3 regions of the Rhizobium sp. P44RR-XXIV genome follow, and region 2 is predicted to be linked to each of the others. Evidence: predicted binding sites of a transcription regulator. Region 2 holds the regulator's gene; each other region holds the start of a gene.

Region 1 (10,736 bases), on a different contig from region 2:
CGATACATTCGCCGGCGCATTCCTCGCTGCCCGTACCGCCGATGTCGACCACGATTACGACACCGCCATCGCGCTTTACAAGAAAGCGCTGATGATCGACCCGGGCAACCCCGAAATCCGCCAGCGGCTGATGATTTCGCTGCTGCTCAACGGCAATCTCGAAGAAGGCGTCAAATACGCCAACGAGCTGAAGAGCGATCCGTCCGTCGAGCGCGTCACCACGATCGTGCGCGGCATGGACGCAATCCGTCGCCACGAATATCGCAGCGCGCAGGAAATCCTCAAATATAACGGTCCAAACGATCTCGACCGGATGATGACCAACCTGCTTTCTGCCTGGGCGCGTGCCGGCTCCGGTCGCGGCAAGGAAGCGATCTCGATGATCGACAAGATGAAGGGCCCCGATTGGTTCAACATCTTCAAGAACTATCATGCCGGCGCCATTGCCCTGACAATGGGCGACCTGAAGTCGGCACGCTCGCATCTCAATGATGCGGTCCTCGACAAGACGGGCGGCGCCACGGCTCCCGACACCTTCATGCGCTCCGTCATGGCGCTGGCGCGCCTGGAAGCCAAGGCCGGCGACAAGCAGAAGGCTCTCGACACCATTTCGGTCGGCGACAATCTCGTCAGCAATTACGCGCCGTTGAATGCGCTGCGTGACAGCATCACCAAGGGCGAGACGCCCGACCAGCAGGTTACCGACGCCGCGCAGGGTGCAGCAGCCGTGCTCTTCACCATCGGTGCCGCGCTGAACCGCGACGGCGCCGAAGACGTCGTTTCGCTTTATCTGCAGATTGCCAATTCGCTCGATCCGAAGGCCGCCGATACGCTGGTTCTTCTGGGCGGCCTGGCCGAAAAGCAGGAACAGACCGATCGCGCCATCGCCTTCTACAAGAAGGTGCCGGACAATTCGCCGATGGCACGCATCTCCGAGCTGCAGCTCGGCCTTGCGCTCGCCCAGGCCGGCAAGGTCGACGATGCCCGCAAGCATCTGAAGGCCCTGATCGATTCTGATCCCAACGATGTCCGCAGCTACCTGGCCTATGGCAGCGTCCTTTCCGACGCCAAGGACTTCCAGGCCATGGCCGATAATTACGACAAGGCCGTGCAGATCATCGGGCCCGTGCCGAAGCGCAGCGACTGGGCCGTGTTCTTCCAGCGCGGCATTGCCTATGAGCGTCTGAAGAAATGGGCCGATGCCGAGCCGAACTTCAAGAAGGCTCTGGAGCTGAACCCCGACCAGCCGCAGGTGCTGAACTATCTCGGCTACTCCTGGGTCGACATGAACATGAACCTCGACCAGGGTCTGGACATGATCCGCAAGGCCGTCGACCTGAAGCCGGATGACGGCTACATCGTCGACTCGCTTGGCTGGGCCTATTTCCGTCTCAACCGCTTTGACGATGCGGTGAATGAGCTGGAACGGGCAGCGCAGCTGAAGGCCGGCGACCCTACCATCAACGACCATCTCGGCGATGCCTATTGGCGCGTCAACCGCAAGCTGGAAGCCGTCTACCAGTGGAACCGTGCTCTGGCCTCGAAGCCGGAAGAAGCCGATATTCCGAAGATCAAGGAAAAGGTCGACAAGGGCCTGCCGGCACTCGACACCGATCCGAAGACGGTCGACAAGAGCAAGCAGCCCGATCCGGCACCGGCTCCATCCCCTGACTCGAACGCGCCGGCTCCGGTCGACAAGAAGTCCTAAGACTTCCCATGAACACGATCTTGGCAGCGGGCGATTTCGACCTCACGGAGGAAGCGCCCGCAAAGATCAATCTTGCGCTGCATGTTACCGGCCGACGCGCCGATGGCTATCATCTGCTCGATATGCTGGTGAGTTTTGCCCGGCATGGCGATCGCCTTGGTTTCCGTGCAAGCGGCGAGGATGAATTCAGCCTCTCCGGACGCTTCGGTCCGCTGCTCTCCGCAGATGCCGAAGCTGGCGACAATCTCGTGCTCAAGGCGCGAGACCTGCTGCGGCAGGCGGCCCATGCGGCCGGTATCGATGCACCCGCCGTCCATATTCACCTCGAAAAGAACCTGCCGATCGCCTCGGGCATCGGCGGCGGCTCGGCGGATGCGGCGGCGGCGCTGCGTGGGCTTATGCGGCTATGGCGGCTCGTTTTGCCAGAGGAGACGGTCAAAGCCATCGCGTTGAAGCTCGGTGCCGACGTGCCGATGTGCCTTGCCAGCCGGCCATTGGTGGCGCGGGGCATTGGCGAGGCGATCGACCTGCTGCCGGACTTTCCGTCCTTTGCCATGGTTCTTGGCAATCCGCTTGTCGGCGTCTCGACGCCGGAAGTGTTCCGCCTGCTTTCCCGCAAGGACAATCCGCCACTCCTCTTCCCATCGCAGATGCCGCAGCGCCAGGGCGAATGGATCGATACGATCAAGACCCTTCGAAACGATCTGGAGCCACCGGCACGCGCGATATGCAGCGAGATTTCGACGCTTTCCGCCTTGCTTGAGCGCCAGCACGCCATCGTGACGCGTATGTCCGGCTCCGGCGCCACCTGCTTCGGCATCTTCGAAAATAGCGACCAGGCTGAGGCGGCAGCTGCTATGCTTCACAGACAGAGGCCGGACTGGTATTTCCAGGCGACCGAGACGTTTGCAGGAGAGGCATGATGGCAGGCCCAGGCAGCGAAAGACCCTTCATCCCCGTCGGTATCGCCGTGTTGACCGTTTCCGATACACGAACGCTCGCGGACGATAAATCCGGCGACACGCTGGTCGCGCGCATCGCCGAGGCCGGTCATAGACTGGCAGGTCGCGCCATCGTTTCCGATGACAAGGAGCGCATCCGCGCACAGGTCGAGGCCTGGACAAAGGACGTAGCCGTGGACGTGGTGATCACCACGGGCGGCACTGGCTTCACCGGTCGCGATGTGACGCCCGAAGCGCTGGAGCCCTTATTCGAAAAACGGATGGACGGCTTTTCCGAAGTCTTCCATCGCATTTCCTACGACAAGATCGGCACGGCGACGATCCAGTCGCGGGCAACCGGCGGTGTGGCCAACGCTACCTTCATCTTCGTGCTGCCGGGCTCTCCCGGCGCCTGCAAGGATGCCTGGGATGGCATATTGAAGGCTCAACTCGACTACAGGCACATGCCCTGCAATTTCGTGGAGATCATGCCGCGCCTGGACGAGCACCTCAAGCGTGGCGGCAGTTCTCGGTAGGTCCTGCGTCTCCGCAGGACATTTGCAGCCCTATGCTTTCGGCCCCGGCAAGACAGGAATTGATTCCCATCTTTCGCCATTGAGAATGATGCAGCTCCGGCCGGAGGCGTCACTGACCATCATCGTCCAGCTGCCGCTTTCAGCAACATAGATCTCAACGATCGTGTTGGGGTCGAGCTTGCCGACAGCCGACAGCTTTTCAGAAAGATTGTCGCCCAGGAACGCGATCATGTCGACGCGCTTGGCGCAGGCGAGTGTCGCTTGGGAGGCAGCGACGCCGGGATAGAGAATTGCACTGGCAAGGACGGCCGTAGCCATCAGGCGGTAGAACATCGTGCGTTTCATAACGCACCTCCTTCTGCCGAAATCTCGGCGGAAAAGGAGAGTTCCGCTGACCAGTTCCGCCGCATACCGGCATCATCATGGTCGGCCGCCCAACGCGACACGCGAAAGGTGCCGCCACACAGAAATTATGACAGCTATTTACCAGTTTACAAACGGAATCTCTGGAGGTCGACGCTTTATCGCGCCGCCCGCGCGACCCAGGATGGAATGAGCTCGCTTGAAAGCTTGCGGGATTTCTGGCCTTTAGTGAATTCAGCCAGCCGCATGCCGGTTCTGGCGATGGCGATGGCTTGCGGCTTGGATACCAGCAATCCCAGCTCCAAAGGCGGTGTGCCGCGCCCGATGCGCTGCAGGAACGGCCGGCGATAGCCGCGCGAAGCAGTAAAGCGCGCCGGCACCTTGTTCAGCGAGACATATTCGGCGATCTCATCGATCCAACCGGCCTGAGGCCGAGCACCGGGCTCGACAAAAAGCAGCCATTCGCCGCGTGCCGAGCGCAATATGTCCTTTATGTCCCATTGCGAATAAAACCGGCAGCCGGCAGCATCCGCCACGCGTGAGGTGCCGTCCCGCGAGCCGTGGTCCAGCACGACAACATCGCTGACGAGGCCCTCGATCGCGCCCGCCACCAATGCCGCCAATGTCTGCGCCAGCTCAGGTTCCTGATCCTGACATTCGATGATTACCGTCAACATTGCCCATTTATAGAGCGGCGCACAATTTATTGCCAGCGCCTAACCCTGGCGTCTGAGCGTTTAAGAAAAGCGTGATACGCCGCATCGAATCTCGCGCCGTCATCACTGATGGGCCTCGCATGCAGGACTAGGTGGGAAATGATTTCTTTGTTTTTGTTCTTGCATTGTTCTCATTTGTCGGATAGGAATTTAATCATCTTAGACGCGGCATGCGGCCCCATGAACCGCCCTGGAGCTACCGATGAACGAGCAGTCCCTTGCAGGGCAGGCCGCATTCGCGCCTGCCAACACGCCAGACATTGCCAATGCTTTGATCGCCGATGCCGGCCTCCGGATTGATGTGGAGCGTCGACGCGGGCGCGGCGCCGGATTGAATCCGAGCGGCCGGTTCGAGCCGATGCAGCGCGAGACCTTTGACGACGGTTGGCAGACCCTTGAAGAGCTCCCACCGTTCAAGACCGAAGTGCAGGTGGAAAAGCCGCGCACGGCCATCACCCGCAACGAATCGCCCGATATCCCCTTCGACCGCTCGATCAATCCCTATCGCGGCTGCGAGCATGGTTGCATCTATTGCTTCGCCCGGCCGTCGCATGCCTATATGGGCCTTTCTCCGGGGCTCGATTTCGAGGCGAAGCTCTTTGCCAAGCCGGATGCGCCGAAGCTTCTGGAGCGCGAGCTAGCAAAGCCCGGCTACAAGCCACGCGTCATCGCCATCGGCACCAACACGGACCCCTATCAGCCGATCGAGAAGGAATGGCGGATCATGCGCCAGATCCTCGAAGTGCTGAACAGGGCGAACCATCCGGTTGCCATCGTCACCAAATCGGCGCTGGTCATGCGCGATATCGACATCCTCAAGGATATGGCCGCGAAGAACCTCGTGCGGGTCGGACTATCTGTGACGACTCTCGACCGCAAGCTGGCGCGCACCATGGAACCGCGCGCCGCGACGCCATCGCGGCGGCTGGAGGCGATCCAGGCCTTGAGCGAAGCCGGCATCCGGACCTCGATCCTGGTGGCGCCGATCATTCCCGCCCTTAACGACCATGAGATCGAGCGTATCCTCGATGCCGGCAAGGCCGCTGGCGCGCAGGAGGCAAGCTATGTGATCCTGCGGCTGCCGCTGGAAGTGAGCCCGCTGTTTCGTGACTGGCTGCTGCAGCATTATCCGGATCGCTATCGCCACGTCATGTCGCTGATCCGCTCGATGCGCGGCGGCAAAGATTATGACGCCGAGTTCGGCAAACGCATGAAGGGCGCTGGCCCCTATGCCTGGCAGATCAGCCGACGATTTGAAATGGCGACGCGGCGGCTTGAGCTTGTCAGGCGCAATATAGCCCTGCGCGATGATCTGTTCGTGCCGCCTGATGGCAGCGGCGTGCAGCTCTCGCTGCTTTGACGGTTCCTCGCGGGTTTTCCCTGAGCCCGCCGGAAGAAAGCCCCCCAGGTTCGCCGCCCTGATCCACCGGGGGCTTGCAGGAGATCGGGTGGTGTGCGAGCTTCGCCGCATGCCACGCAGCACATCACCCGATTCTCCCATGCTTTTTGACGAAGCACCGATCGTTCCGAGCTTCGAGCTGGAATTGATCGCCCGCCGCGCCGGGCACTGGCCGGTCGCCGGGGCCGACGAGGCTGGCCGAGGCCCTCTCGCCGGACCTGTCGTTGCTGCAGCCGTCATTCTCGATCCCGAGCGCATCCCACAAGGGCTGAACGATTCCAAGCAGCTCACGGCCGCCAGGCGGGAAGCGCTGTTTGTCGAGATCCTCGCGACAGCAACGGTCTCCATCGCCTCCTCAAGTGCTGCACGCATCGATACCACCGACATCCGCAAGGCCAGCCTTGACGCGATGCGCCGTGCCATTTGCAGCCTGGCGATACCGGCAAGCTATGTATTGACGGATGGCCTCGACGTACCGGCAGGGCTTGCCTGCCCCGGAAAGGCCGTGGTCAAGGGCGACGCACGTTCCTTCTCGATCGCCGCCGCCTCGATCGTCGCCAAGGTGACGCGCGACAGGATGATGGCGCGCGCCGGAGATGTCTTTCCGGCCTATGGCTTTGCGGCCCATGCCGGTTACGGCACGGCGCAGCATCGCGCCGGCATCGAGCAGCATGGCCCCTGCTCCCTGCATCGTATGAGTTTTCGGCCTCTGAAAAAAGAAGCTGTCTAGGACGGCGTCTCGCCACTCCCCTCAGGCAACCAGCCCCGACGTAATCTGGGCCGACCATTTCGCCACATAGGTGATGTCGTCACGATAGACGCGATCATGACCTTCCCGGAGGTTCTGGCGATATCGCTCGACCCCACGGGCAGCTTCCTGCTCCATGAATATCAGCAGCGCTCCAAGCCGCTCGATAATGTCCTGAGGCAGCGAGCGGCGTTCAGCGGATGACATTCCATAGGCATCTGCAAAGATGCGGGCGCGCCGAACCTGATCCTCCAGCCTATCCAAACCGTCCACCCCGATGTCTGAAGACAGCGGCACCCATCGATAGACGGCATAGGCGAGATCCCAGCTCCGGGGACCGGGATGAGCCGTCTCGAAATCGATGATGCCGGTGACTTCGCCGCCGTTCAGAACGACGTTATAGGGTGCGAAATCCCCATGGCAGATGACCTCATCCGGCATTCGGGTCGACAACTGCCATATGCAGTCGGCCCCAAGCTCTCGCAGAGCGAGGGCAGAACAATCGTGATAGCGCCGAAGGAGCGACGCTGCGGATCGCAGCGCCAGATCGGACCGCATTTCGGAATTTTCGACAAGGTCGCCCGTCGCGCCGTGCAGATAGCTCACCCTCTCCCAGGCAGTGTCAAACCCGAGCGGCAAAGGAGCTGCATCGAAACCATGCCGGCGCAGCGAAGCCAGCAAGGCATGAACGCTCGCCGTCCAGGGGCGTGCTGGTCGAAGGACCATATCATCCTGGCGAAACGGCCCTTGATTATCCGGTATCTGCATTTGCCTCCCCACCCCTCTGACGCGATCTAAACGCGCAGGGCAGCTTTGGTCAAACACGCACACGCCAGCGGGTAGAAACAAAAAAGCCCCGCCGAAGCGGGGCTTTTCAAACTTGTCTTTCGATCGCACCTAGTTCAGGCGCGTCTTCACTTCATTGACCGCGTCGTTGAAGAGGCCCGATTGAACGCTGCCTTCGGTTTTCTTCGCGAGCACCGATGCAGCCGCTGCAATCGCCAGGTCGACGGCGGCGGAACGAACCGCCTTCATCGCATCGGCTTCAGCCTGCTTGATCTTCTGCTCGGACAGAGCCGTGCGGTTAGCGACGAATTCCTCAGTCTTCTTGCGAGCTTCGGTCGTGAGCATTTCGGCTTCACGCTCGGCAGCCGCGACGATGTTCGCCGCATCTGCTTCAGCTTCCTTGCGCTTGCGCTGGTATTCGGCCAGCAGATGCTGGGCCTCTTCGCGCAGGCGCTTGGCTTCAGCCAGTTCGTTGCGGATCTGGTCGGCGCGGTCGTCCAGCGACTTCGCCATCATGCCCGGAACCTTCAGATAGACGATCAGACCGAGGAAGATGAGAAGGCCGACAAACGCGAAGAACGTATTGTCAAAAGCGAATGTCATGGATCAACCCTCCCGCTTGGCGGATGCTTCGGCTACAGCCGATGCAACATCTGCCTTGCCGGCAACATTGCCGACCAGCTGTTCGACAACGGCAGACGCAGTCTCTTCAGCGATCGCTCCGACATCACCGAAGGCCTTTGTCTTGATCTCGCCGATGCGAACTTCAGCCGCCTTGAGCTTCTCGGAAAGGCTTGCTTCGATTGCCTTCCGGTCCTCTTCGGCCTTGGCCTTGGCTGCATCGCGGGCGCTGGCGCCAATCGAATTCGCCTTGGCGCGCGCAGCGGCCAATTCGCTTTCATAGGTCGCAACGGCTGCGTCGGCTTCGGCCTTCAGGCGCGAGGCTTCGGCGATATCCTGGGCGATACGGTCATGCCGGCTTTCCAGAATGCTGCCAACCCGCGGGATGACGATCTTCTGCATGGCCAGGTAGAAAATAACGAAGGTGATCACCAGCCAAAGCAGCTGTGACGGGTACGTCGTATGGTCAAACGGCGGGAATATGCCGCCGTGATGGCCTTCATTGGGCGCACCCGTTTCCGTGTGCACCGCACCGGCGGCCGGCGGTGCTTCGTCAGCATAGGCCGGGGTCACAAACATGCTCACCTCCAGGTGGTCTGCAAATACAAAGAATCACGGCTCGCTAAGCGCGAACCGTGATCTATGACGCCGCTGATATCAGACGGCGAAGAGCAGGAGGAGAGCAACGAGCAGCGAGAAGATGCCCAGAGCTTCCGTAACGGCGAAGCCGAATACCAGACGGCCGAACTGGCTGTCAGCAGCCGATGGGTTGCGCAGCGCGCCAGACAGATAGTTGCCGAAGATATTGCCGAGGCCGAGAGCCGTGCCGGCCATACCAAAGCAAGCCAAACCTGCGCCGATGAACTTTGCTGCTTCCGCGTCCATGTTGAACTCCTTTGAAATGGTTGTGCGGTGAATGACTGACGCCGTTAGACGCCAATGTCTTTATCCTTAGTGGCCACCCGGATGGATTGCGTCGTTGAGGTACATGCAAGTCAGCACCGCAAAGACGTAAGCCTGGAGGAAGGCGACAAGGAACTCAAGACCGGTGATGGCGACGGTCATGATGAGGGGAAGAATAGCGCCACCGATGCCGATCGCACCGAGGGTTCCAAGCGAGGCAACAAAGCCCGCGAACACCTTGAGTGTGATATGGCCAGCGAGCATGTTGGCGAAAAGACGAACGGAAAGCGAAATCGGTCGCGACAGGAAGGAGATGATCTCGATGATGATCACCAGCGGCAGCAGGATACCTGGAACCCCTTGCGGCACGAAAAGCTTCAGGAAGCCAAAACCATGCTTGGCGAAACCATAGATAATGACCGTCAGGATAACCAGAAGCGCCAGCGCGAATGTCACGATGATCTGGCTGGTAACGGTATAGAAGTAAGGAACAAGGCCGAGCAGGTTTGCCGTGAGCACGAACATGAAGAGCGAGAAGACCAGCGGGAAGAATTTCATCCCCTTGGTGCCGGCTCCTTCCTTCAGCATCGAAGCAATGAATTCATAAGCCATTTCCGCCACCGACTGCGAACGGGTCGGGATGACGCCGCGCGCACCACTGGCGAAGTAAAGGAAACCGGCGGACAGCGCCGCGGAAGCAACCATGAACAGCGAAGCGTTGGTGAACGAAAAATCAATTCCGCCGATGTCGATCGGTATAATCTTGAAGATCAGGAACTGATGGGTAGGATCGTTTGCCACCGCTTGTTCTCTTTCATTTTTCCGCCCTACCGAGCGAATGCCTGTCACCTGGAAACAACGTCAAAGCGCTGCCTCCGCTCATTTCTTATCTGCTCTACGCTCGTCGAGCGCCGGTGTCGCCACCTTGCCCGCCGAACGCAGTACATTCAGCACGCCAGCACAGAATCCGAGAAGCAGCAATATAATCATGCCCCACGGCGTCGTACCGGCAAAACGGTCGAAGACGTAGCCCAGAACAGCCCCTACGATGATGGCAGCGATGAATTCACTGGAAAGCTTCATCGCCTGAGCATAGCCTTTGCGGCTTACCTCGGCGCGAACCTCCCCCGATTCACCCTCTTTCACCGCAGCACGCTTGCTTGCCAGTTCGGCCCCAAGCTGTGCTCGCCGCTTTTCCAGACCTTCGTCGCGGTCATCCGCCATGATGACGTCCTCCCCTTTTCGTTGCGCGCAATCCCATTTCCCCGGTCAACGCGTAAACGAACAGCAGGTTTCGCCACCTTTCGGCCCGTTTTGAAGTCGCGCGCAACATAGTTTTAGGAAAAAGCATAGTCAAGGCGTAGACGTCATCTGTCCAGCCATAAATTAGCCCAATTAAATCATGAGTTTAAGCTAAAGAAGCGCTATCTGGCGAAAACTGAGCCGAAGAATCCTCTTCAGCCCACGCTTTGATGTCGCTTTTTTGTCGGCCAGGGGAGCTTATCCCCAGCGCGAGGTCGCCGACCCGGTCCGCTCAGCTCCACCCACCGCCATAGGTCCGGTAGAAGATGTGCATCCCGATGCGGCCGACCTTCACCATTTCGGCCGCCCATTTCGGCCGGACGTAAACCGCATGATAATGTGTGGCTGAGCCGACTTCCGGAAGCCAGATCTTGCCGGCGGTAACTGCCATGGCAACCTGACGTGCAATACGCCAATGCTCCGGCGAGTTGACCCGATCCTTGACGTTGTCGCAGGCAAAGGAAAACTGGCAGGCATTGTGCCAGTCGTCATTCTGATAGACGACGCCGCAGATGGTCTTCGGATAGGCCGGATTGCGAACGCGATTAAGAATGACCTGGGCGACGGCCGCCTGCCCTTTCACCGATTCACCCCGCGCCTCGAAATAGATGCCAGTCGCGAGGCACTGCTGCTCGTCCGAAGAAAAGACTGAAGGCGGCAGGACATTGGCGGCCCAGGGATGATCCTTCGGCCCGATCTGCGGCACGAAGCGG
Region 2 (10,736 bases):
CCAAGAAAGCTTGCCGCAAACGCCGCATTCGCCGTCTCGGTAATCGCCGGCGGGGCGACGATGAGGATGTCAGGCACCTCGTAGTCGAACCCCCAGGCGTGATTGCGAACCAGCTGCACCAACCGGCTGATGCCCTGAAGAGCAGCAAAGGCCGAACCGGCCACAACCGGCTTCATGTCATTGGTGCCCAGCATGATGATGACAAGATCCAGCGGATTATGAGTCTGCAGGATCGTCGGCAAAATCCGCGCGCCGTTGCGATCGCAATCGGCCAGATGATCGTCGAAAGCGGTGGTGCGGCCGTTCAATCCCTCCGGGATGACGCGGACCTGATCGCCGAGCGCCTTTTGCAGCACGCTCGGCCACCGATCTTCATAGGCATGACGGCCGATCGTCTCGGCGCTGTAGCCCCATGTCAGCGAGTCGCCGTAACACAGAACAGTTTTGGTCATTCATGCCTCCGTGTCAGAACAAGGCTCAGACGAGCATCCCCATCGGATTTTCGATGTAGCCCTTGAAGGCTGCCAGAAGCTCGGCACCGAGCGCACCGTCGACGGCGCGATGGTCGGTCGACAGCGTGACGGTCATCACGTTGGCAATCACCATTTCGCCCTTCTTGACGATGACGCGCTGCTCGCCCGCGCCGACGGCCAGAATGGTCGCATGCGGCGGGTTAACGACGGCGGCGAAGTTCTTGACGCCCATCATGCCCATGTTCGACACAGCGGTCGTCCCGCCCTGATACTCCTCGGGCTTCAGCTTGCGCTCCTTGGCGCGCTTGCCGTAGTCCTTCATCTCGTTGGAGATGGTGGAGAGCGTCTTCTGTTCGGCGCTGCGGATGATCGGCGTGATCAGTCCGCCCGGAATGGAGACGGCAACGCCGACATCGGCGTGCTTGTGCTTGACCATGTTGCTGTCGGTCCAGGACACGTTGGCATCCGGCACATCGCGCAGTGCGAGAGCCAGGGCCTTGATGACCATGTCGTTGACCGAGAGCTTGTAGGCCGGAACGCCGTCCTTCGACTTCGGAGCGGAATCGTTGAGCTGAGTGCGGAGAGCCAGCAGCGCGTCGAGTTCGCAATCGACCGAGACGTAGAAGTGCGGGATCGTCTGCTTGGATTCCTGCAGGCGCTTGGCAATCGTCTTACGCATGCCGTCATGCGGCACGAGCTCGTAGGAACCCTGCTCGAACAGCTTGAGGACGGCATCGTCGGACATGCCCTTCGGTGCTGCCGGAGCGGTGGCAGCAGCGGCCGGCTGTGCAGACGGTGCTGCTGCGGGAGCAGCTTTGCCTGTACCGCCTGCTATGGCAGATTCGATATCTTTCTTGACGACGCGGCCGTGCGGGCCGGAGCCGGCAACTGCAGCGACATCGACGCCGGCTTCCTTGGCAAGACGACGTGCGAGCGGCGAAGCCGAAGGTACGATGACCGTAGCTGCGGCCGGAGCCGGAGCGGATGCAACGGGAGCCGCAACGCTTGCCGGAGCAGGCGCTGCAGCCGGAGCGGCTGCAGGAGCAGCTTCCGCCTTCGGTGCTTCCTTGGGAGCCGGGGCAGCGCCGCCGCCAGCACCGGAAGCAGCAGCCGCAACATCCTCGCCATCGGCGGCGAGCACGGCGATCAAGGCATTGACCTTGACGCCTTCGGTGCGGCCGGAACGACGATCTTGGCAACGGTGCCTTCATCGACAGCTTCGACTTCCATCGTTGCCTTGTCGGTCTCAATCTCGGCGATGACATCGCCGGACTTGATCTTGTCGCCTTCCTTGACCAGCCACTTGGCGAGGTTGCCCTCTTCCATGGTCGGCGAGAGGGCAGGCATGGTGATGTTGATAGGCATCGATGGGCCCTCCCCTTATTTGTAGCAAACGGCCTTCACCGCATCGACCACTTCGGCGACGCTTGGAAGCGCCAGCTTTTCGAGGTTGGCGGCGTAAGGCATGGGTACGTCCTTGCCAGCAATCGTCAGGATCGGCGCATCGAGATAGTCGAAAGCCTGCTGCATGACGCGGGTAGCAATTTCGGTGCCGACGGACGACTGCGGATAACCCTCTTCGACGGTCACCAGGCGGCCGGTCTTCTTGACCGATTCGATGATTGCCGGGAGATCCATAGGACGGATGGTGCGCAGGTCGATGAGTTCGACATCGATGCCCTGGGCTTCCAGTTCGGCGACTGCCTTGGTGGCATAGGTCATGCCGATGCCGAAGGAGACGACCGTTGCGTCCTTGCCCGGACGATGGATGCGGGCCTTGCCGATCGGCACAGTGAAATCATCCAGCTTCGGCACGTCGAAGTGCTGGCCGTAGAGGATTTCGTTTTCGAGGAAGATGACCGGGTTCGGATCGCGGATAGCCGACTTCAGCAGACCCTTGGCGTCGGCTGCCGTGTAGGGCATGACGACCTTGAGGCCGGGGATCTGGCTGTACCAGGCGGCGTAATCCTGGCTGTGCTGAGCGCCGACGCGGGCAGCAGCGCCATTCGGACCGCGGAAGACGATCGGAGCACCCATCTGGCCGCCAGACATATAGAGCGTCTTGGCAGCGGAGTTGATGATCTGGTCGATCGCCTGCATGGCGAAGTTGAAGGTCATGAACTCGACGATCGGACGGAGGCCAGCCATGGCGGCACCGACGCCGATACCGGCAAAACCATGCTCGGTGATCGGGGTGTCGACGACGCGGCGTGCACCAAACTCCTGCAGCAGACCCTGAGTGACCTTGTAAGCACCCTGGTATTCGGCGACTTCTTCGCCCATGACGAAAACGTCGGGATTGGCGCGCATTTCTTCGGCCATCGCATCGCGCAACGCTTCGCGCACGGTCGTCGAGACCATCTCGGTGCCGGCCGGAATTTCCGGATCGACAGGAGCCGCGGCCTTCGGCTGGGCCGGAACGGGTGCCGGCGCGGCAGCGGGAGCAGCGGCGGCAGGTGCTTCGGCCTTGGCCGGTTCGGCAGCGGGTGCAGCCTTGGCGGACGAAATGTCGGCAGCAGATTCGCCGTCCTGCAGCAGGATGGCGATCTTGGCGTTGACCTTCACGCCTTCGGTGCCGGCTTCAACCAGCAGCTTGCCGATGACGCCTTCGTCGACGGCTTCCACTTCCATGGTGGCCTTGTCGGTTTCGATTTCGGCAATGACGTCACCGGAAGTGACTTTGTCGCCTTCCTTCTTGAGCCATTTCGAAAGAGTGCCTTCTTCCATCGTCGGAGAAAGGGCGGGCATAAGAATATCGATGGGCATTGATCGTCCCTCCCCGATTTACAGCAGAATGTCGGTGTAGAGCTCGGATGCGTCCGGCTCCGGATTGCTCTGGGCAAAATCGGCGCTATCGGCGACGATTTCGCGGACATCCTTGTCGATATCCTTCAGATCATCCTCGGTCGCCCAGCCCTTTTCGAGAAGGCGAACGCGAACCTGCTCGATCGGATCATGCTCGGAGCGCATCTTCTGCACTTCGTCCTTGGAGCGATACTTCGCCGGGTCCGACATGGAGTGACCGCGGTAACGGTAGGTCAGCATTTCCAGGATGATCGGGCCCTTGCCGGAGCGGCAGTAAGCTATGGCCTCATCGGCCGCTGCCTTGACGGCGCGAACGTCCATGCCGTCGACCTGGATGCCGGGGATGCCGAACGAGGCGCCGCGCTTGGAGAAATCAGCCTGCGCGGTGGCGCGGGCAGTCGAAGTGCCCATGGCGTAACGGTTGTTCTCGATCACGAAGATAACGGGCAGCTTCCAGAGCTGCGCCATGTTGAAGCTTTCGTAGACCTGGCCCTGGTTGGCAGCACCATCGCCGAAATAGGCGACGCTGACATTGTCATTGCCGCGATAGCGGTTGGCAAAGGCAAGGCCGGTGCCGAGCGAGACCTGGGCGCCAACGATGCCGTGGCCGCCGTAGAAATTCTTTTCCTTGGAGAACATGTGCATGGAGCCGCCCTTCCCTCGGGAATAGCCGCCCTGACGTCCGGTAAGCTCGGCCATGACGCCGCGTGCTTCCATGCCGGTTGCCAGCATGTGCCCGTGATCGCGATAACCGGTGATGACCTGGTCGCCATCCTTCAAAACCATCTGCATGCCGACGACGACAGCTTCCTGGCCAATGTAGAGGTGACAGAAGCCGCCGATGAAGCCCATGCCGTAAAGCTGGCCGGCCTTCTCTTCAAAGCGGCGGATCAAAAGCATCTCACGATAAGCCTTGAGCTCCGCATCGCGGTCGAATTCCGCGATCGGACCGCCATTGGTTTCCTTGGCAGGCCTGGATGCTGTTTTACGGCTGGAAACGGTCGCGTTCTTTCGCGGCGCCATTCAACCCTCCCTGTGTGAGTAGCCTCGTTTTGTGGTGAGGCGTAACATAGGCAAGATTGTTCGCCACAGCAATGCTATAATTGCATGGCTCATATTCTTTGCAAGTAACTGATATTATTTGCAAAAACGCAATTAACCGAAATTCGGTTAATTGTGGCTATTTATTGAAGATGACGATCTCGTTCGCCTTGGAATAGGTCAGCTGATAGCGCGCATATTGGTCCAGCATATCCTTGTCCAGGGAGCCATCGCTCAGCAGAGCGACTTCCTTTTCAAGGTGCTCACGCTTGGCGACGAGATCAGCGAGTTCCTTGCTGCGATCGATACGGCGCTGCTCGAAAACCTCCGTGGCCTTCAGGCCGTAGTCACCATGGACACAATGATAGCCGAAATAGCTGACGAAGGCCACAGTAACAGCGGGAAGAACGAAACGGCCGAACTTTCTCTTCTTATGATACTTTGTCCACATACTCGCTCGAAACGCTCTATCGCTGGAGATCTCTAGCCTCAGACCCATGCGACGATAGCACTGTGGCTGCGGATAAGATCACGTCAAATCAAACACCTAGAGCGACTCTAGCCGCGAGAGATTAACCGTCCGTTGACTCTAACTGCCCCCGCAACAAAAAACCGCGCCCGAAGGCGCGGTTCGATCTCCTGGATGACGAAGGCGTAGATCCCCGGGGATCACGCTGCCCCAGTATCAGGCGCGAAGAATGGAGCGGCCGGCATATTTTGCCTGTGGGCCGAGACCTTCTTCGATGCGGATCAGCTGGTTGTACTTGGCAAGACGGTCGGAGCGCGACAGCGAGCCGGTCTTGATCTGACCGCAGTTGGTGGCAACCGCGAGATCGGCAATCGTGGAGTCTTCGGTTTCGCCAGAGCGGTGCGACATGACGGCTGTGTAGTTGGCCTTGTGCGCAGTTTCGACGGCGTCGAGGGTTTCGGTCAACGAACCGATCTGGTTGACCTTGACGAGGATCGAGTTGGCGACGCCCATGCGGATGCCATCGCGCAGGCGAGCGGAGTTGGTGACGAACAGGTCGTCGCCGACGAGCTGCGTCTTCTTGCCGATCAGGTCGGTGAGCGTCTTCCAGCCTTCCCAGTCGTCTTCAGCCATGCCGTCTTCGATCGAGACGATCGGGTACTTGGCGGCGAGTTCTGCGAGGTATTCAGCCATCGCGCCGGATTCCAGCGTGCGGCCTTCGCCTTCCAGCACGTACTTGCCGTCCTTGAAGAACTCGGTCGAGGCGCAATCGAGGCCAAGCGCAATTTCTTCGCCAGGCTTGTAGCCAGCCTTTTCGATCGACTTCATGATGAAATCGAGGGCAGCAGGAGCGCTCGACAGGCCCGGTGCAAAGCCGCCTTCGTCACCGACATTGGTGTTGTGGCCCTGGGAGGCCAGTTCCTTCTTGAGGACGTGGAAAACTTCCGAGCCCATGCGCACGGCATCGCGGAACGTTTCGGCGCCGATTGGCAGGATCATGAATTCCTGGAAATCGATCGGGTTGTCGGCATGAGCGCCGCCGTTGATGATGTTCATCATCGGAACCGGCAGCAAGCGGGCATGAGCGCCGCCGACATAACGGTAGAGCGGCAGGTTGGCGCTCTGGGCTGCGGCCTTGGCGACGGCGAGCGATACGCCGAGGATGGCGTTGGCGCCAATGCGGGACTTGTTCGGCGTACCGTCAAGCTCGATCATGATGTCGTCGAGCTGGATCTGGTTTTCAGCGTCCATGCCGCCGATCGCGTCGAAGATTTCCGAATTGACGGCCTCGACAGCCTTCTCAACACCCTTGCCATGGTAGCGCGTGCCGCCATCGCGAAGCTCGACGGCTTCGTGCGCACCGGTAGACGCACCCGACGGAACCGCCGCGCGGCCCATGCTGCCGTCTTCGAGGTAGACATCGACTTCGACGGTGGGATTGCCACGGCTGTCGAGAATCTCGCGGGCGATAATGTCGGTGATTGCGGTCATGATAGCTTCCTGCTCGCTGGTTTATAAATCGATTGAAATGGTCTTAATCGAAGACGCGGAAATTACAATGCCGCTCCGCCTCCCGATTTGACACTCCTTCAGGCCCCGTAACGCAAAATCATGTCAGCCTGTTGAATGCCTGTGATTTCTCAGGCCTTGGTGATGGCGTCGAAGGCCAGAAGCTTCTCCAGAAGCCGCGGCATATCCTTCAGATAGACCATATTCGGGCCGTCCGAGGGCGCATTGTCCGGATCTTCGTGCGTCTCGACGAAGACGCCGGCAACGCCAACGGCAACTGCGGCGCGCGCCAGCGTCTCTACGAATCGGCGATCGCCGCCAGTCGAGCCGCCCTGCCCACCCGGCTGCTGCACGGAGTGGGTCGCATCGAAAATGACGGGCGCACCCATCGCCGCCATGATGGGCAGCGAGCGCATGTCCGAGACCAGCGTGTTGTAACCGAAGGAGGCGCCACGCTCGCAGAGGAGGATATTCGGGTTGCCGCTTTCATTCAGCTTGGCAAGGACGTTCTTCATGTCCCAGGGCGCCAAGAACTGGCCCTTCTTGACGTTGACGACGCGGCCGGTCTTGGCGGCGGCGACCAGCAGGTCGGTCTGGCGCGAAAGGAAGGCCGGGATCTGCAGGATATCAACCGTCTTGGCGACAACGGCGCATTGTTCCTCGGTGTGAATATCGGTCAGCACCGGAAAGCCATATTCCTTCTTGAGATCGGCAAAAATTTCCAATCCCTTCTCGATGCCGATACCGCGCTTGCCGGAGAGCGAGGTGCGGTTCGCCTTGTCATAGGAGGATTTATAGACAAGGCCGATGCCGAGCTTGTCGCAGAGTTCCTTCAGCACGCCGGCCACCATGAAGGCATGCTCGCGGCTCTCCATCTGGCAGGGGCCGGCGATCAGCGACAGCTTGGCAGTGTTGGAAAACAGAACCTTGGACGCTCCCTCGCCGACGATCACTTCCGAATTCGTGCTCATGCTATCTCCTCAAAGGCGAAAAGAGCGCCCGCTGCGGGCGCCAGCCTTGCCAATATACGGTTGTTCTTACGCGTGTAGGTGACGCCGTTAGCAGCGAAATGCGACGATGTCACGGAAAGATCGCGTGTTTTGAAAAGGATTGCGCGGGCTCGAAGCCCCGGATCGTCCTTGCCGACCCGCAAATCGTAAAACGCCTCCATGCCTTCCGGCGTCAGGAGATCGATGTCGGCATTGGCAGCCCGGATTGTCAGTCCGAAGGAATGCTCGGATATCCTGGGGTCACCTATGATCTCCTCGAAAAACGAGCGGTACGCGGCGGGTTTGGTCGTCGATATCGCCACCCGCGCAATGCCGGTGACAGCATTTTCATGGCGCTCCAGCACGCTGCGATCGGCGGGCAACGGATTGATGCGCTGGCAGCAGAAGGCCAGGAAATCGGGCGCACGCAGATCGGCGGCAAAGGCAAGACGAAAGCCCGCCTGGGTTTCCGTGCCATCCGGCATCCTCATCGGCCGCGAAAAATCCAGCATCCGTCCGGCGGAGATCATGCCGGCCTTGAAACGTTCGTCATCAGCGACAGCGTCATCCGTGCCGAAAACCACGCCGGAGAACCCGTCTTCACCTATCCGAAACCGATAGGCCTGATCACGAGCGACGAAGACATTGCCGTCCTCGATGCTCTTTTCACACTGCTCCAGAGATGTGACCCCGAGGGGCTCCAGATAGGTCTTGTCGGCAAAGAAGACGCATGCGTTCTCGGTGCCAAAGGGATGGCGCGCATCCGGAGCCACCGTAAAGCCAAGCCTGCCAAGGCGTTCACGCGCCGATGCGATATTGACCGTCGGCAGCACAAGATGATCCAGCGGATGCGGCAACGAAGTCATGGCGTCTCCGATTTTCTGCTGCGGCAGGTTTGCGCCGATCCACGGTCCAATTCAAGGCCGAAGCAGCATAGCGATGATACTGGACAATGACTGATTCTCGACAGCAGCCGAACCTTCTCGGTACAAGCTAGATTTCAGCCATGCTTCAGATAGGTGACTTAAACTTAAAACCACTCCGTCTGCGCATCCAGCGGCGTTTTCCCATATTTATCGTTATGTTAGCACCGATATAACCACTCGCCGTCGCGCCACGATCCATTCGATAATTTTAAATATCTAACTGACAGGGCAAGGCTTTACCGAAATTTAAGTACTTGCGGAACACATATGGAACATATAGTGTCCGTTCTGGATTTGTTTCACGACGTTTCTCTTGATTCTGGGGTTCCAAGACGATGTTGACGCGCAAGCAGCAGGAACTGCTTCTCTTCATTCACGAACGGATGAAGGAGTCCGGCGTTCCACCATCTTTCGATGAAATGAAGGACGCATTGGATCTTGCATCCAAGTCCGGCATTCACCGTTTGATCACGGCTTTGGAAGAGCGAGGCTTCATCCGTCGCCTGCCGAATCGGGCGAGAGCGCTCGAAGTCATCAAGCTGCCGGATGCCTACAATCCCAGCCTGCAGCCGCGCCGCGGCTTTTCACCGAGCGTCATCGAAGGCAGTCTTGGCAAGCCACAGCCGGTCGCGCCGCCTGCTCCCCCAAAGGTGGCCAATGACGACCAGAACAGTTCGGTGTCGGTGCCCGTCATGGGCCGCATCGCAGCCGGCGTTCCGATTTCGGCCATTCAGAACAATACCCATGAAATAACCGTTCCCGCCGATATGCTCGGCTCGGGCGAACATTATGCCTTGGAAGTGCGGGGCGATTCGATGATCGATGCCGGCATTTTTGACGGCGATACCGTCATCATCCGCAATTCAACGACTGCCAATCCCGGTGACATTGTTGTCGCCCTTGTGGATGACGAAGAAGCAACGTTGAAGCGGTTTCGCCGCAAGGGCGCTTCCATCGCTCTAGAAGCCGCCAATCCGGCATATGAAACACGCATATTCGGGCCGGATCGCGTCAAGGTCCAGGGCAAGCTTGTCGGCCTCATTCGCCGCTATCATTGACTGGTGACGCAGAACGGATTGGCACACCATAGGTTCCGGTGCGCCAATCATAGGTTCGGTGCCGCATCCATGGGCGCTGCGGATTGTCGAACGCTGTGGAGATGATAGGCGTGTCCGAGTCGAAATTCATTTCGACCGAGCCGGTTCGCCTCAATGTAGCGCCGGTGAAAAGCATTGCTCCGGAGCGGCAGCGATCGAGGCGCAGTTTTATCGGCGTGATGACGATATTTGCGGTATCGCAAGCAGGCGGTAGATAGGCTGCGTCCTCGATGGTGACAAGCATCGCGCCGTTTTCAAGCATTGCGACACACCATGCACCCTTCTGGCATGCAAAGCTTCCCTGCATCGTCTGATCGAGCGCTTCCTCCATTGCCTTGCGCACTGCGTTTTGTTCCTCCGTGCTTAACCGCCGGCGGCGATCTGCTTTGCTGACATGAGGGAGCCGGCTGTCGGTCGGAAGAACGGTTGGCGGTTGGTGTTCTGCTGCCACCAGCGCCTTCTGCCATTGCTCGAAGATAAAAGCCTGCGGTCTTTCGCGGTTCGTTGCCAAGATGTCGTCCTGTCGCAACGCGACCAGAGCGCCATCTTCGGAAATCATCAGATCCGGCTTCGGCACGCCGGAATTGAATGTTGCTGCACCGATCGCTGAGAGCAACAACAGCAGCCCGACATGGCGCAGGCGGGTCCGCAGCATGGTCATGATAAGGAAGCCGGCTATGAAAGTTGGCATGAGCCAGCCCGCTTGACGGCCAAAGGTGATATCGCCTCCCCAGCCCGCCACGGTCTTCGCGATCAGGATGACCAGTTCCAGTCCCTCACCGGTGACTTTCCAGAATGGCGCATCAAGGCCAAGCGGCATCAGCAACATGGCCATCATGCCGAACGGCATGACAATGAACGAGACGATCGGCATGGCGGCGAGATTTGCAGCAAGCCCGTATGTCGCCAGTCGGTGAAAATGCTCGATCGAGAAAATCGCCGTCGAAGCACCGCCGACGAAGGATGTTGACAACACGCCGCCGAAAAAACGAGAGACGAAGAGCAGCGGGCTGAGGAACCTGGAGCGCGAAAATATGCTTTCGCGATGCTGCCGCCGCTTCCAGAGCGTGTAGCCCGACACCAGCGCCAGCGTCGCGGCATAGGACATCTGGAAGCTCGGCCCCAGCACTTGCGATGGAGACAGAATGAGGATCACGATTGCCGAAAGCGCTACATTTCGCAGGCTGATCGATGGCCGGTCGAAGAGCACGGCAACCAGCATGATCGCCATCATGATGAAGGCGCGCTCTGCAGACACGCCGAAACCGGAAATGAGGTAATAGGCTGTCACGGTGAGCAGCGCACCGAACGCAGCCACTTTCTTGGTTGGCCAAGCCTGCGCGACACCTGGAAACAGGCTGAAGAGATAACGCAGGCCGATATAGAAGATGCCCGCCGATAGCGCCATGTTCAAGCCTGAAATGGCG
Region 3 (10,736 bases), on a different contig from region 2:
GCTTGCGGCAAGGGTATCGCCAAGGTGGAGCATGATCTCGGCCATGTCGACGTCCTGGTCAACAATGCCGGCATTACCCGCGACGCCATGTTCCACAAGATGACGCCGCAGCAATGGCACGAGGTCATCAACACCAATCTCACCGGCCTGTTCAACATGACGCATCATGTCTGGCAGGGCATGCGCGACCGCAGCTTCGGCCGTGTCGTCAACATCTCTTCGATCAACGGTCAGAAGGGGCAGATGGGGCAGGCAAACTATTCCGCCGCCAAGGCCGGAGACCTCGGTTTCACCAAGGCGCTTGCACAGGAAGGGGCTGCCAAGAACATCACGGTCAACGCCATTTGCCCCGGCTATATCGGTACGGAAATGGTGCTGGCGGTGCCGGAAAAGGTGCTGAACGAGCGGATTATTCCGCAAATTCCGGTCGGACGCCTCGGCGAGCCGGAGGAAATCGCCCGCATCGCGGTCTTCCTGGCCGGCGACGATGCCGGTTTCATCACGGGGTCGACAATATCGGCCAATGGCGGGCAGTTTTTCGCCTGAGCCAACCGTCCTATTGATGTTGGGGATTGCCGGGTCAGCCCGGCAATCATCCGTGGCGTGAACCGACCGACTGCCGTTGTCGTGGCTTGAATTCCAGGATGACGGCTTCCACTCTTATTCGCCGCTTTTGCCTGAAGCGCGATCTTGCCGCGTAGGCGAGCGCGTAAAAGCTAGTCCCGACGAGCACGAGGGCCGCAATGCTTGCGATGATTGCGGCCAAGATGCCGTTCCTTTCTCAAAACACTGCTTTCTTCCCGCAGCCTTTGGCTGCGAGAAGACTGTTGTCTCTCCGAAATTATCGTTCGGCGTGCAGGACCTGAGGGCCATGACCGACCGCTAGGTCGATCGGTCATGAGACATCGGTGTTAGCGGCAACGAGCCTCATAGCGATTGCCGTAGCGGTCGCGATAGATGCAGTAGCCGCGACGATCTTCCGAGCGACCGATGAGGTTGCCGACCAGGCCGCCGGCGACTGCGCCGACTGCTGCGCCACCCCAGCTGTGCGTGGCAACGCCGCCGATCAGAGCACCGGTACCGGCGCCGATTGCGGTGCCTTTTTCGGTGGATGTGCAAGACGCCAGCGCGCCGACGAGGGCAATCGCGACGATGATCTTCTTCATGATGTTAGCTCCCTGGTGTTGTGAGGTTTTCAGTAATCATCTGCGGATCAGATCCGCCCCATCAATAGCAGAATGAGGACAATGACGAGAACAAGCCCGAGACCGCCCGACGGACCGTAGCCCCAAGACCGGCTGTAACCCCAGCTCGGAAACGCGCCGACCAGCAGCAGAATCAGTATCACGAGTAATACCGTACCAAGCATTATGTGTCTCCTCCATGTCCGTCGCCGGATTATCCCCCGGCAGCGTCGCAGCGTCCGGATATATGCTCCAGCGACTCCGCCTTAATCTGTTCGATGCGAACGAGCGGAGTTCGTTGTATTTCTGATCGTAGAAACTTGTTTCGCCGAAAATTGTTCCGGCTAAGAAATAAAAATACGAGAAGCTGATCTTTTGATGACCGGCGAAATGTTAACGCCAGAGCGCAATACGGCTGACATATCGATGATCGGGATCCATTCGTATGGTTAAAATTTCTTTAAAATACAATAGGTTGCGGTGAACGAAACGGGAAAGAACCGATGTCGGCGATTCGTCAGCGATTCGTTCCGCCTTTGGACCTTGGTTAATTTTCGCGGCCACAAGGCATGGCGGGAAGCCCTTCCGAGCGGCGGCCATGCTGTTGGCGTATCGCGGTGGAGTGGTGTTTCGTTGGCTCAATTCGTTAATGCAGAAGAGCTGACGGGACTTTTTGCTGTCCTGTGCGGCTCTCCATATCGAGATGCGCCGACGGTCGAACACCATATGTAGCCGTGAACAAATGAAATACATGCATGAATCGTCGATTCGTCGCCGATTCGTTCCGGCTTTGATCGAGGTGTTAATGAATACACCCTTTGATTGTTTTTATCGATCGAACCCGTTTGAACCCGGCGAATGCTCGCTGCAATCCCAGATTCGGGCTCGATTCACCGCCTCAACTCCTCCGAGTCCGAAGTATTTTTAGCCCTGAATCGCTATATGTTGTGAAGAACGAAGGAGGAATCGGTTGAAACCAGCGATTCCTCTCTCATTCGTTGAGGCTTTGCCCCATTTCCAAAGTGCCGTTGGTTGCCTTCAAAAAAGCGAAATCTTTACAAATAATTAACCATAAAATTACCGGGCGTGACGCCTGCTGCGGATTCACTGCTTGACTCTCTTTCGCGTGGGAAAGGCAGGAAAAATGCGATTCAGTATCTGGTGGGATTCTTTGATTCCAAATCCATATGTAGTAGAGAACATACAGAGAACCGATGAGAGTCAGCGATTCGTCGCCGATTCGTTCTCAGGCTGTTCCGGAATCGCTTGGACTCGTATGGGATGTAGGGGTAATGAAGCTTTTGGTTGAAATGGCAAATCGCAAAAGCGACCGTTGGCGATGCTGTTTTTTCATTCAGGTCTTGCCTTTGTCACATATGGTCGTCATCTCTTCCTTCTTCCCGGAGAAGCTTGCTGATCGGAAGACGGTGGTTTCTCGCTTATGCACGGACCTATGACTCACATCTCGCAGCCAATGATCCTGAGCGGACGCGGCGTAACCGCTGTGCTCGGACCAACCAATACCGGCAAGACCCATTATGCCATCGAGCGTATGGTGGCGCACGGCAGCGGCGTTATCGGCCTGCCGCTGCGGCTGCTCGCGCGCGAGGTCTATACGCGCGTCGTCGAAAAGGTCGGGGCGCAGCATGTGGCGCTTGTCACGGGCGAGGAAAAGATTTCGCCGCCCAATGCCCGTTTTTCGGTCTGCACCGTCGAGGCGATGCCGCGTGAGACGCGCGCCTCCTTCGTCGCCATCGATGAAGTGCAATTGGCCGGCGATCTCGAGCGCGGCCATATTTTCACCGACCGGATCCTGCATCTGCGCGGCCGGGACGAGACGCTGCTGCTTGGCGCCGGCACGATGCGGCCTATCCTCGAGCAACTTCTGCCTGGGATTACCGTTCTCGAGCGGCCGAGGCTTTCGCATCTCTTCTATGCCGGTCAGAAGAAAATCACGCGCCTGCCGCAGCGCACGGCGATCGTCGCCTTTTCGGCCGACGAGGTCTATGCGATTGCCGAGCTCATCCGCCGCCAGCGCGGCGGAGCCGCCGTCGTTCTCGGTGCGTTGAGCCCGCGCACGCGCAATGCACAGGTCGCGCTCTATCAGGCTGGCGATGTCGAATATCTGGTCGCGACCGATGCCATCGGCATGGGCCTCAATCTCGATGTCGATCATGTCGCCTTTGCCCAGGACCGCAAATTCGACGGCTATCAGTTCCGCAATCTCAATCCGGGAGAGCTTGGCCAGATTGCCGGCCGCGCCGGCCGTCACCTCAAGGACGGCACCTTCGGCGTGACGGGCCAGGTGGATCCGTTCGACGACGAGCTGGTGCGGCGGATCGAAGGCCATGAGTTCGACACGGTCAAGGTGTTGCAGTGGCGCACCAAGAGCTTTGATTTCTCCTCGATCGCCGCGCTTCGCACCAGTCTTGAAGACGCGCCACGCGTGCAGGGCTTGACGCGGGCGCTGCCTGCGGTAGACCAGCAGGCGTTGGAATATCTGTCACGCGATCTGGAGATTGTCGATCTTGCCAACAACCCGGCTCGGGTTGAAAAATTATGGGAAGCCTGTGCGCTTCCAGACTATCGGCGCATTACGCCTGCCCAGCATGCCGATCTCATTGCCACCCTCTTTTCCGATCTTGTGCGCTATGGCACGGTGAAAGAGGACTTCCTTGCCGAACAGGTGCACCGCGCCGATCGGACTGATGGTGAGATCGACACGCTTTCGGCGCGAATCGCGCAGATAAGGACTTGGACCTATGTGTCGAATCGGCCCGGCTGGCTTGCCGATCCGACACACTGGCAAGAAAAGACGCGGGAAATCGAGGATCGATTGTCCGATGCGTTACATGAACGGTTGACGAAACGCTTTGTTGATCGCAGGACATCTGTGCTCATGAAGCGCCTGAGAGAGAATGCAATGCTGGAAGCTGAAATCAGTGTGAATGGGGATGTCTTCGTTGAGGGGCATCATGTGGGACAGTTGACCGGATTCCGGTTCACGCCTATCTCGGGAACCGAGGGGCCGGACGGCAAGGCTGTCCAGGCAGCCTCGCTGAAGGCGCTTGCGCTGGAGTTTGAGGCACGTGCTGCGCGCATGCATGCAGCCGGCAATAGCGATCTTGCGATCAGTGCCGATGGTATGGTGCGCTGGCTCGGCGATCCCGTGGCGCGTCTGTCGGGCAGCGATCACATCATGCGGCCGCGCGTCATCCTGCTTGCCGACGAGCAGTTGTCGGGCAATGCGCGCGATCATGTCGCGGCTCGCATCGAGCGCTTCGTCAATCATCATATCAGCACCATCCTGAAGCCGCTCGACGATCTGTCGCGCGCCGAGGATCTGCAGGGTCTTGCCAAGGGTCTGGCGTTCCAGCTGGTCGAAAATCTGGGCGTTCTGTTCCGCCGCGACGTCACCGAAGAGGTGAAGTCGCTGGATCAGGATGCGCGCGCCTCGATGCGCCGCTACGGCATTCGCTTCGGCGCCTATCATATTTTCGTCCCCGCGCTTTTGAAGCCGGCTCCGGCCGAACTCATCAGCCTGCTCTGGGCATTGAAGAATGATGGCCTCGACAAGCCCGGCTACGGCGATCTCATTCCCGTGCTGGCCGCCGGACGCACGTCCGTTGTCACCGATCCGAGCTATGAGCGCACGTTCTACAAGCTCGCCGGCTTCCGCTTCCTCGGCAAGCGCGCCGTGCGTATCGATATTCTTGAGCGACTGGCGGACCTCATCCGTCCGCTGCTGCAGTGGAAGCCCGGCCAGGCCTCGCGCCCTGAAGGTGCCTATGACGGCCGCCGCTTCACCACGACAACGGCAATGCTCTCCATCCTCGGCGCCACGCTGGAAGACATGGAAGAGATCCTCAAGGGTCTCGGCTATCGTGCCGATGCCGTGAAGGCTGAAGAAGCCGTTGCCCATCTTGCGCAGCAGGATGCATTAGCGGCACCGGCAGCGCCGGCTGCGGATGCCACCGCGGAAAAGGCCGATCACGACGACGCAGACTCCGCTGCCGGCGAAGAACCGGCCAAGGAAACCGAAGCCGTCGCGCAGGAGGCCGCTCCGGTTGCCGCTGTCTCGGCCGAGCCGGTTACCGAGGCAACTGCCGAGGCTGGCGAAACGGAAGCTGTTGCAGCCGAAGCCGTCGAAGCTGTGGAGCCGAAGCCGGTTCTGCTCTGGCGTCTTGGCGGTCGCAGCGATCAGCAGCAGCGCCAAGGCGGCCGTGGCCACGGCGATCGCCGCGGACAGCAGGGCGAAGGCCGTGCCCAGAATGGCAATCGTCGCAATGGCGAGCAGCAGCAGGCAAGCGGCGAGGGCAATCGCGAAGGTCGTCGTGACGGGCGCGATGCCCGTGGCGCCGGCGACAAGGGACCGCGCGGCAATAATCGCGAAGGTGGCCGTCCGCAGAATCAAGGCGGCCGTGGCGAACGCAACGACCGGCAGGAACGTGGCGACCGCAATGACCGCAACAATCGGAACGACCGGAACAATCGCGGCGCGCCGCAGCCGCTGCGTTTCGAGGCCAAGCCGCCACGCAAGGAAAAGCCGATCGATCCGGATTCTCCTTTCGCAAAGCTGGCTGCTCTCAAGGAGCAGATGAAGAAGTAGGCCATGAAGGACGAGAAGCAGCCATTTTCCGGTTCGCGCCAGCGCATCGACAAATGGCTCTTCTTTGCCCGCATGGTGAAATCCCGCTCGCTGGCGCAAGTCTATGTGCAGAACGGCAGCGTGCGGGTAAACGGCGAACGGGTCTCGCAGCCGAGCCACGGCATCAAGGTCGGGGACCGGATAGAGCTTTCTCTCGAGCGGCGCGATGTGATCCTCGTCGTGCGCTCCCCCGGCGAGCGCAGGGGGCCTTTCGAAGAAGCCAAGCTGCTTTACGAGGATTTGACCCCGCCGCCGGATGAGACAAAACGCCTCACCGCCTTCGAGCAGGCGTTGCGGGCGCCGGGCAGCGGCAGGCCGACGAAACGTGACCGGCGTGCAATCGATCGGCTGACCTCGGACGAGGATTAGAAAACTCTGCCCGTCGCGGGCGGTTTTCCAGATTGTTTGTCCTTGAAATTGGCGGACAAAGTCGATACCTCACGGTCAACCTGCCGGTAACCAAGCTGGACGGCGCGTTTGCGCATGGCGCATTCGTCTGTTCGTTCGGCACCGTGGAAGGGTGCGACGTTCCAGGTTGCGCAGCCGCGGAAGCTAGAGACATTCCTGGAGTGCTTCATGACATATGTCGTGACCGACAATTGCATCCGTTGCAAATATACCGATTGCGTGGAAGTCTGCCCCGTTGATTGCTTCTATGAGGGCGAGAATTTCCTCGTCATTCATCCTGACGAATGCATCGATTGCGGCGTCTGCGAACCCGAATGTCCTGCCGAGGCCATCAAGCCCGATACGGAGCCGGGTCTCGACAAGTGGCTGAAGCTCAATGCCGAATATGCATCCATCTGGCCGAATATCACCGTCAAGCGGGATCCGCTGCCGGAAGCCAAGGAAATGGATGGCGAACAGGGTAAACTCGAGAAGTATTTCTCGACAAATCCCGGCGCTGGCGATTGATCGACGGCCGTGACAGGCCACCTGGAAAGGTGTAGTCGATATCGCACGGAGCGAATCGTTATCGTGGGGCCGCCGAGCGGTCAACGGGGCCTCATTGGCGCGCGTGAAGCAAATTATTGATTTCCTCAGATTTTTGTGATAGGTTCCTCATACTGATCCACAGCGGCATTTCGCGTGCCTAAAACCATCACGAAAGCAAATCACCAATCCGTACGCGGTTTCCTTGACATATCAACGTTTTGTGTTGTCGGGGCTGAAATCGCGATGGGTGGGTTTCTTTTTGCATAAGTCTGGCTGGACCAGGATGACGCTACCCCGACGGTGCTTCCGTCTCATCCGGGCCTGACTGACCCGGCCCCCGGCCCAACCGGGCGCGTAACAGGGAGTTTTTGAAAAGAATGACGACCCAGCAGAAAAAACCTTCAGCAGCACGGCACGGCTTCAAGACTGGTGAAGCGATCGTTTATCCGGCCCATGGCGTCGGAACGATCACCGCGATCGAAGAGCAAGAAGTCGCAGGCATGAAGCTCGAGCTGTTCGTGATCGATTTCGAGAAAGACAAGATGCGTTTGAAGGTGCCGGTGGCCAAGGCCATGAGCATCGGCATGCGCAAGCTTTCCGAGACCGATTTCGTCGAGCGTGCGTTGAAGGTCGTGCAGGGCAAAGCCCGCGTGAAGCGTACCATGTGGTCGCGTCGCGCTCAGGAATATGATGCCAAGATCAATTCCGGTGACCTGATCTCCATCGCCGAAGTGGTTCGCGATCTCTATCGCGCCGAGAACCAGCCGGAACAGTCCTATTCCGAACGCCAGCTCTATGAAGCTGCGCTCGATCGCATGGCGCGCGAAATTGCCGCCGTCAACAAGATGTCGGAAACCGAAGCCGTTCGTCTCGTCGAGACCAACCTCAACAAGGGTCCGAAGCGCGGCAAGGCCATCGAGGAAGACGATTCCCAGGACGAAGCCGCATAAGGCAAACGGCACATACAGCCTCCAAAAACCCGGCCTTCGCGCCGGGTTTTTTTCTTTGGAACCTTTTTGCTTCTGCCGCGTTTTAAGCTCGTGTTGGCGGTCGGTGTGGGTTCTCTCCTGCAGGAGAGGTGTCTGGGCGGGCCGTTTTATTGCCATTCACGAGGACCGGCCTATGCGTTTTCATTCGAAGCCCCCCGGTGATCTGAAGATGCTTCAATCATCTGATCAGCCTGATGAGATCGAACTAGACTAGTCATCGATTATCCGGCGAGCCGGAGAATCGGTCTCCAATTTTGCATTTCATTCATTGATTTTCATCCGAGCAGCGATGTTCGGAAACGATGCCTGCTGCCCCTTTTTGTCGACCGCGGCTTAAAGACGATCTGGGGCCGAACCTAGGAGATGCGTATGACGAATATGTCTGCAGATCGGCGCATGATCAAACTCGCCATGGCTGCACCTTATCTCGATCGCGATGAAGAACATGATCTCGCCATTCGGTGGAAGGATCACGACGATCGCGGCGCCCGCAACAAAATCGCGACCGCTCATATGCGCCTTGTCATTTCGATGGCCGGCAAGTTTCGCAATTTCGGACTGCCGATGAGCGACCTCGTGCAGGAAGGTTATGTGGGCCTGCTGGAGGCCGCTGCCCGCTTCGAGCCGGAGAGGGAAGTGCGCTTCTCGACCTATGCCAGCTGGTGGATTCGCGCTTCGATCCAGGATTACATCCTGCGCAACTGGTCGATCGTGAGGGGTGGCACGAGTTCAGCGCAGAAGGCGCTGTTCTTCAATCTGCGCCGCCTGCGCGCGAAGCTCGCCCGCAGCAATTCCAGCGTGACCGTTCAATCCATCCATGAGGAAATCGCCGTGACGCTCGGCGTCAGCCTTGCCGACGTGCAGACCATGGATGCGCGTCTTTCCGGCAGCGACACCTCGTTGCAGGCACCGTCGATTTCAGGCGATTCCGAAAGCGCCGAACGCATCGATTTCCTCATCAGCAGTGAGCCGCTTCCGGACGAACAGGTTTCGGACATGATCGATGGCGAACGCCGCCGCATCTGGCTCGCATCGGCGCTGAAACATCTCAACGAACGCGAAATGAAGATCATCCGCGCGCGCCGTCTCGTCGAAGACGGGGCGACGCTGGAGGAACTTGGCGCCGATCTCGGCATTTCCAAGGAGCGCGTGCGTCAGATTGAAAGCCGGGCGATGGACAAGCTGCGCAGCGCGCTGGTCGATGCCGATCCGCGTATGGCAAGCTATGCCTGAGAGAGACCTTCTCCCGACCGGGAGAAGGTGATCCGGCCCCTATCTATTCCGCGATAATCTTGACCTTGTCACCCGGTGCGATGCTTGCCCCGGTGGGCAAGGCATTGATCAGCTTGAACAGGTCGAGCTTGCGGTCGGTGCCCATCATGCGGGCTGCGAGCGTGGTGATGGTGTCGCCGGGCTTGACGATGACGACGCGAACGCGCAGCGGCTTCAGCGAAGCGGCCTCATCCGGCGTCATATGGCGGAAGCTTGCCCGCAACACATTGGCCGTCTGATCGAGCTGGGCAATATTTCCCTTCGGAACCGCCGTCAGGAAGCGGAAGATCTGTGTGCGGTCGCGGATCACGGTGACATCGAAATCCCAGCGATCGGCGGAAGCGCGCGCAGTCGCAGCCGGCATGCCATTGACGGTGATCGATTTGATCGACGATGGATCAAGGCCTGTCACCCAGCCGCTGGAAATATAGTTCGTCAGGTTCTGGTTCTGGGTGTCTGCCACACCGTCGAAGCGGACGGCAATGTCGCCAGGGCCAGTCGCCATGACGGCCTCAACCTTGTTGTCGATCCGAAAATCCGGGGGTACGTCGAAACGTATACCAAGGCCGCCGTGCAGGAAGGTCTGACCGCGCACATAGCCTTCCTCCGGGCTGTCGCCATAGAGCAGGCCGTCGATGCCGTTCAGGTAGTAGTCGCGGCCGGTGTCGCCGACCTTGCCTTCCTCGCCGAATTCGCGCGCATGGGCCTTGGCAAGGTCGATGCGCTGCGGGGTGCTCGGATGGCTCGACAGGAAGTCCAGGCTCTGGTCGACATCGGAATTGGCCGTCATGAAGCGGCTGTAGTCTTCCATGGCATTCAGGAAGCGGGCTGCCGCATAGGGGTCGTAGCCGGCCTGGCCGAGGGTGCGGATGCCGATCTCGTCTGCCTGCAGCTCCTGCTGACGCGAGAAGGCGGCAAGGCGTAGCTTGCCACGGGCGAGCGCCTGCTTGCCGGCGATATCGCTCGACAGCACTTCGGCGACGACGCGGCTGGCAATGACCTCGGCTTCCTCGCGTTTCTGCCGCTCGATGCCGTGATTGGCTGTCACGTGCGCCATCTCGTGCGCCAGGACGGCTGCGACTTCCGAGGCGTCATTGGCAAGCGCCAGCAGGCCGCGCGTCACATAGAGATAGCCGCCCGGCAGCGCGAAGGCGTTGATCGACGGCGAATTGAGAATGGTGATGCGATAGGACTGCTGCGGGTTTTCCGAAACGCTGGTGAGCGCGCCGGCGATACGGGCCACGAGACGTTCGGTCTTGGCGTCCTTGTATTCGCCGCCGTAGCTTGCAAGAATTCTTGGGTGCTCGCGAGCGCCCATCTGAGCGCGCGGGTCGTTCTTCTGCACCTCGGAGACGATCTGTGGATTGGCCGAGGGCGAGACGCTCGGCTGATACGACTGATCCATCACGGTCTGACAGCTGTTGAGTACCGCCGCGGCGACAAGGAGCGGTGCCAGGCGGCGCAAACGGGCTGCGACGGTCACGCTGATCCTTCGTTCTGCTCGCTCGTTCTGCTTCAGTACCTGTGTCTCGCTCATTTCGCTGCCATGCCGGCTCGGCGCCAAATCCGGTTGATCGTTACCGGGGCGATTATCATCGCGCGCCGATAAAGGTTGCTTTCACCCCATCAATCCGCATTCATCCGGACGGTCTCCACCCCTTGCTGTAGCCGATTTTGGCACCGGTTGCATAGCGAGACTCCGTTTAA

The links. The regulator LexA, encoded in region 2, represses DNA repair genes until DNA is damaged. The targets are predictions, from matches to a motif close to TGTTCNNNNTGTGTTCNG.
Region 1: a site for LexA is predicted at 4,380-4,397, ahead of BSK43_RS05430 (PA0069 family radical SAM protein). Genes of this name have one in related genera too.
Region 3: a site for LexA is predicted at 2,380-2,397, ahead of BSK43_RS02920 (helicase-related protein). Genes of this name have one in related genera too.

Annotation. Positions count from the first base shown of each region.
Region 1 is NZ_MPVZ02000025.1:8,929-19,664, forward strand. It holds gene BSK43_RS05405 (tetratricopeptide repeat protein) at 1-1,708, shown strand, start outside; gene BSK43_RS05410 (4-(cytidine 5'-diphospho)-2-C-methyl-D-erythritol kinase) at 1,717-2,631, shown strand; gene moaB (molybdenum cofactor biosynthesis protein B) at 2,631-3,185, shown strand; gene BSK43_RS05420 (hypothetical protein) at 3,216-3,530, opposite strand; gene BSK43_RS05425 (glycosyl transferase) at 3,707-4,225, opposite strand; gene BSK43_RS05430 (PA0069 family radical SAM protein) at 4,467-5,624, shown strand; gene BSK43_RS05435 (ribonuclease HII) at 5,734-6,393, shown strand; gene BSK43_RS05440 (phosphotransferase) at 6,415-7,137, opposite strand; gene BSK43_RS05445 (F0F1 ATP synthase subunit B) at 7,309-7,800, opposite strand; gene BSK43_RS05450 (F0F1 ATP synthase subunit B) at 7,804-8,397, opposite strand; gene BSK43_RS05455 (F0F1 ATP synthase subunit C) at 8,476-8,703, opposite strand; gene BSK43_RS05460 (F0F1 ATP synthase subunit A) at 8,770-9,522, opposite strand; gene BSK43_RS05465 (AtpZ/AtpI family protein) at 9,601-9,945, opposite strand; gene BSK43_RS05470 (cell wall hydrolase) at 10,256-10,736, opposite strand, start outside.
Region 2 is NZ_MPVZ02000028.1:958,321-969,056, forward strand. It holds gene BSK43_RS21795 (SGNH/GDSL hydrolase family protein) at 1-452, opposite strand, end outside; partial or broken gene BSK43_RS21800 (pyruvate dehydrogenase complex dihydrolipoamide acetyltransferase) at 478-1,838, opposite strand; gene BSK43_RS21805 (pyruvate dehydrogenase complex E1 component subunit beta) at 1,854-3,239, opposite strand; gene pdhA (pyruvate dehydrogenase (acetyl-transferring) E1 component subunit alpha) at 3,258-4,301, opposite strand; gene BSK43_RS21815 (septum formation initiator family protein) at 4,459-4,770, opposite strand; gene eno (phosphopyruvate hydratase) at 5,005-6,279, opposite strand; gene kdsA (3-deoxy-8-phosphooctulonate synthase) at 6,429-7,268, opposite strand; gene BSK43_RS21830 (VOC family protein) at 7,265-8,152, opposite strand; gene lexA (transcriptional repressor LexA) at 8,548-9,270, shown strand; gene BSK43_RS21840 (ComEC/Rec2 family competence protein) at 9,251-10,736, opposite strand, start outside.
Region 3 is NZ_MPVZ02000023.1:16,581-27,316, reverse strand. It holds gene phbB (acetoacetyl-CoA reductase) at 1-546, shown strand, start outside; gene BSK43_RS02930 (YMGG-like glycine zipper-containing protein) at 912-1,166, opposite strand; gene BSK43_RS02925 (DUF3309 family protein) at 1,214-1,369, opposite strand; gene BSK43_RS02920 (helicase-related protein) at 2,638-5,793, shown strand; gene BSK43_RS02915 (RNA-binding S4 domain-containing protein) at 5,797-6,201, shown strand; gene fdxA (ferredoxin FdxA) at 6,409-6,747, shown strand; gene BSK43_RS02905 (CarD family transcriptional regulator) at 7,146-7,718, shown strand; gene BSK43_RS02900 (RNA polymerase factor sigma-32) at 8,127-8,990, shown strand; gene BSK43_RS02895 (M48 family metalloprotease) at 9,034-10,434, opposite strand.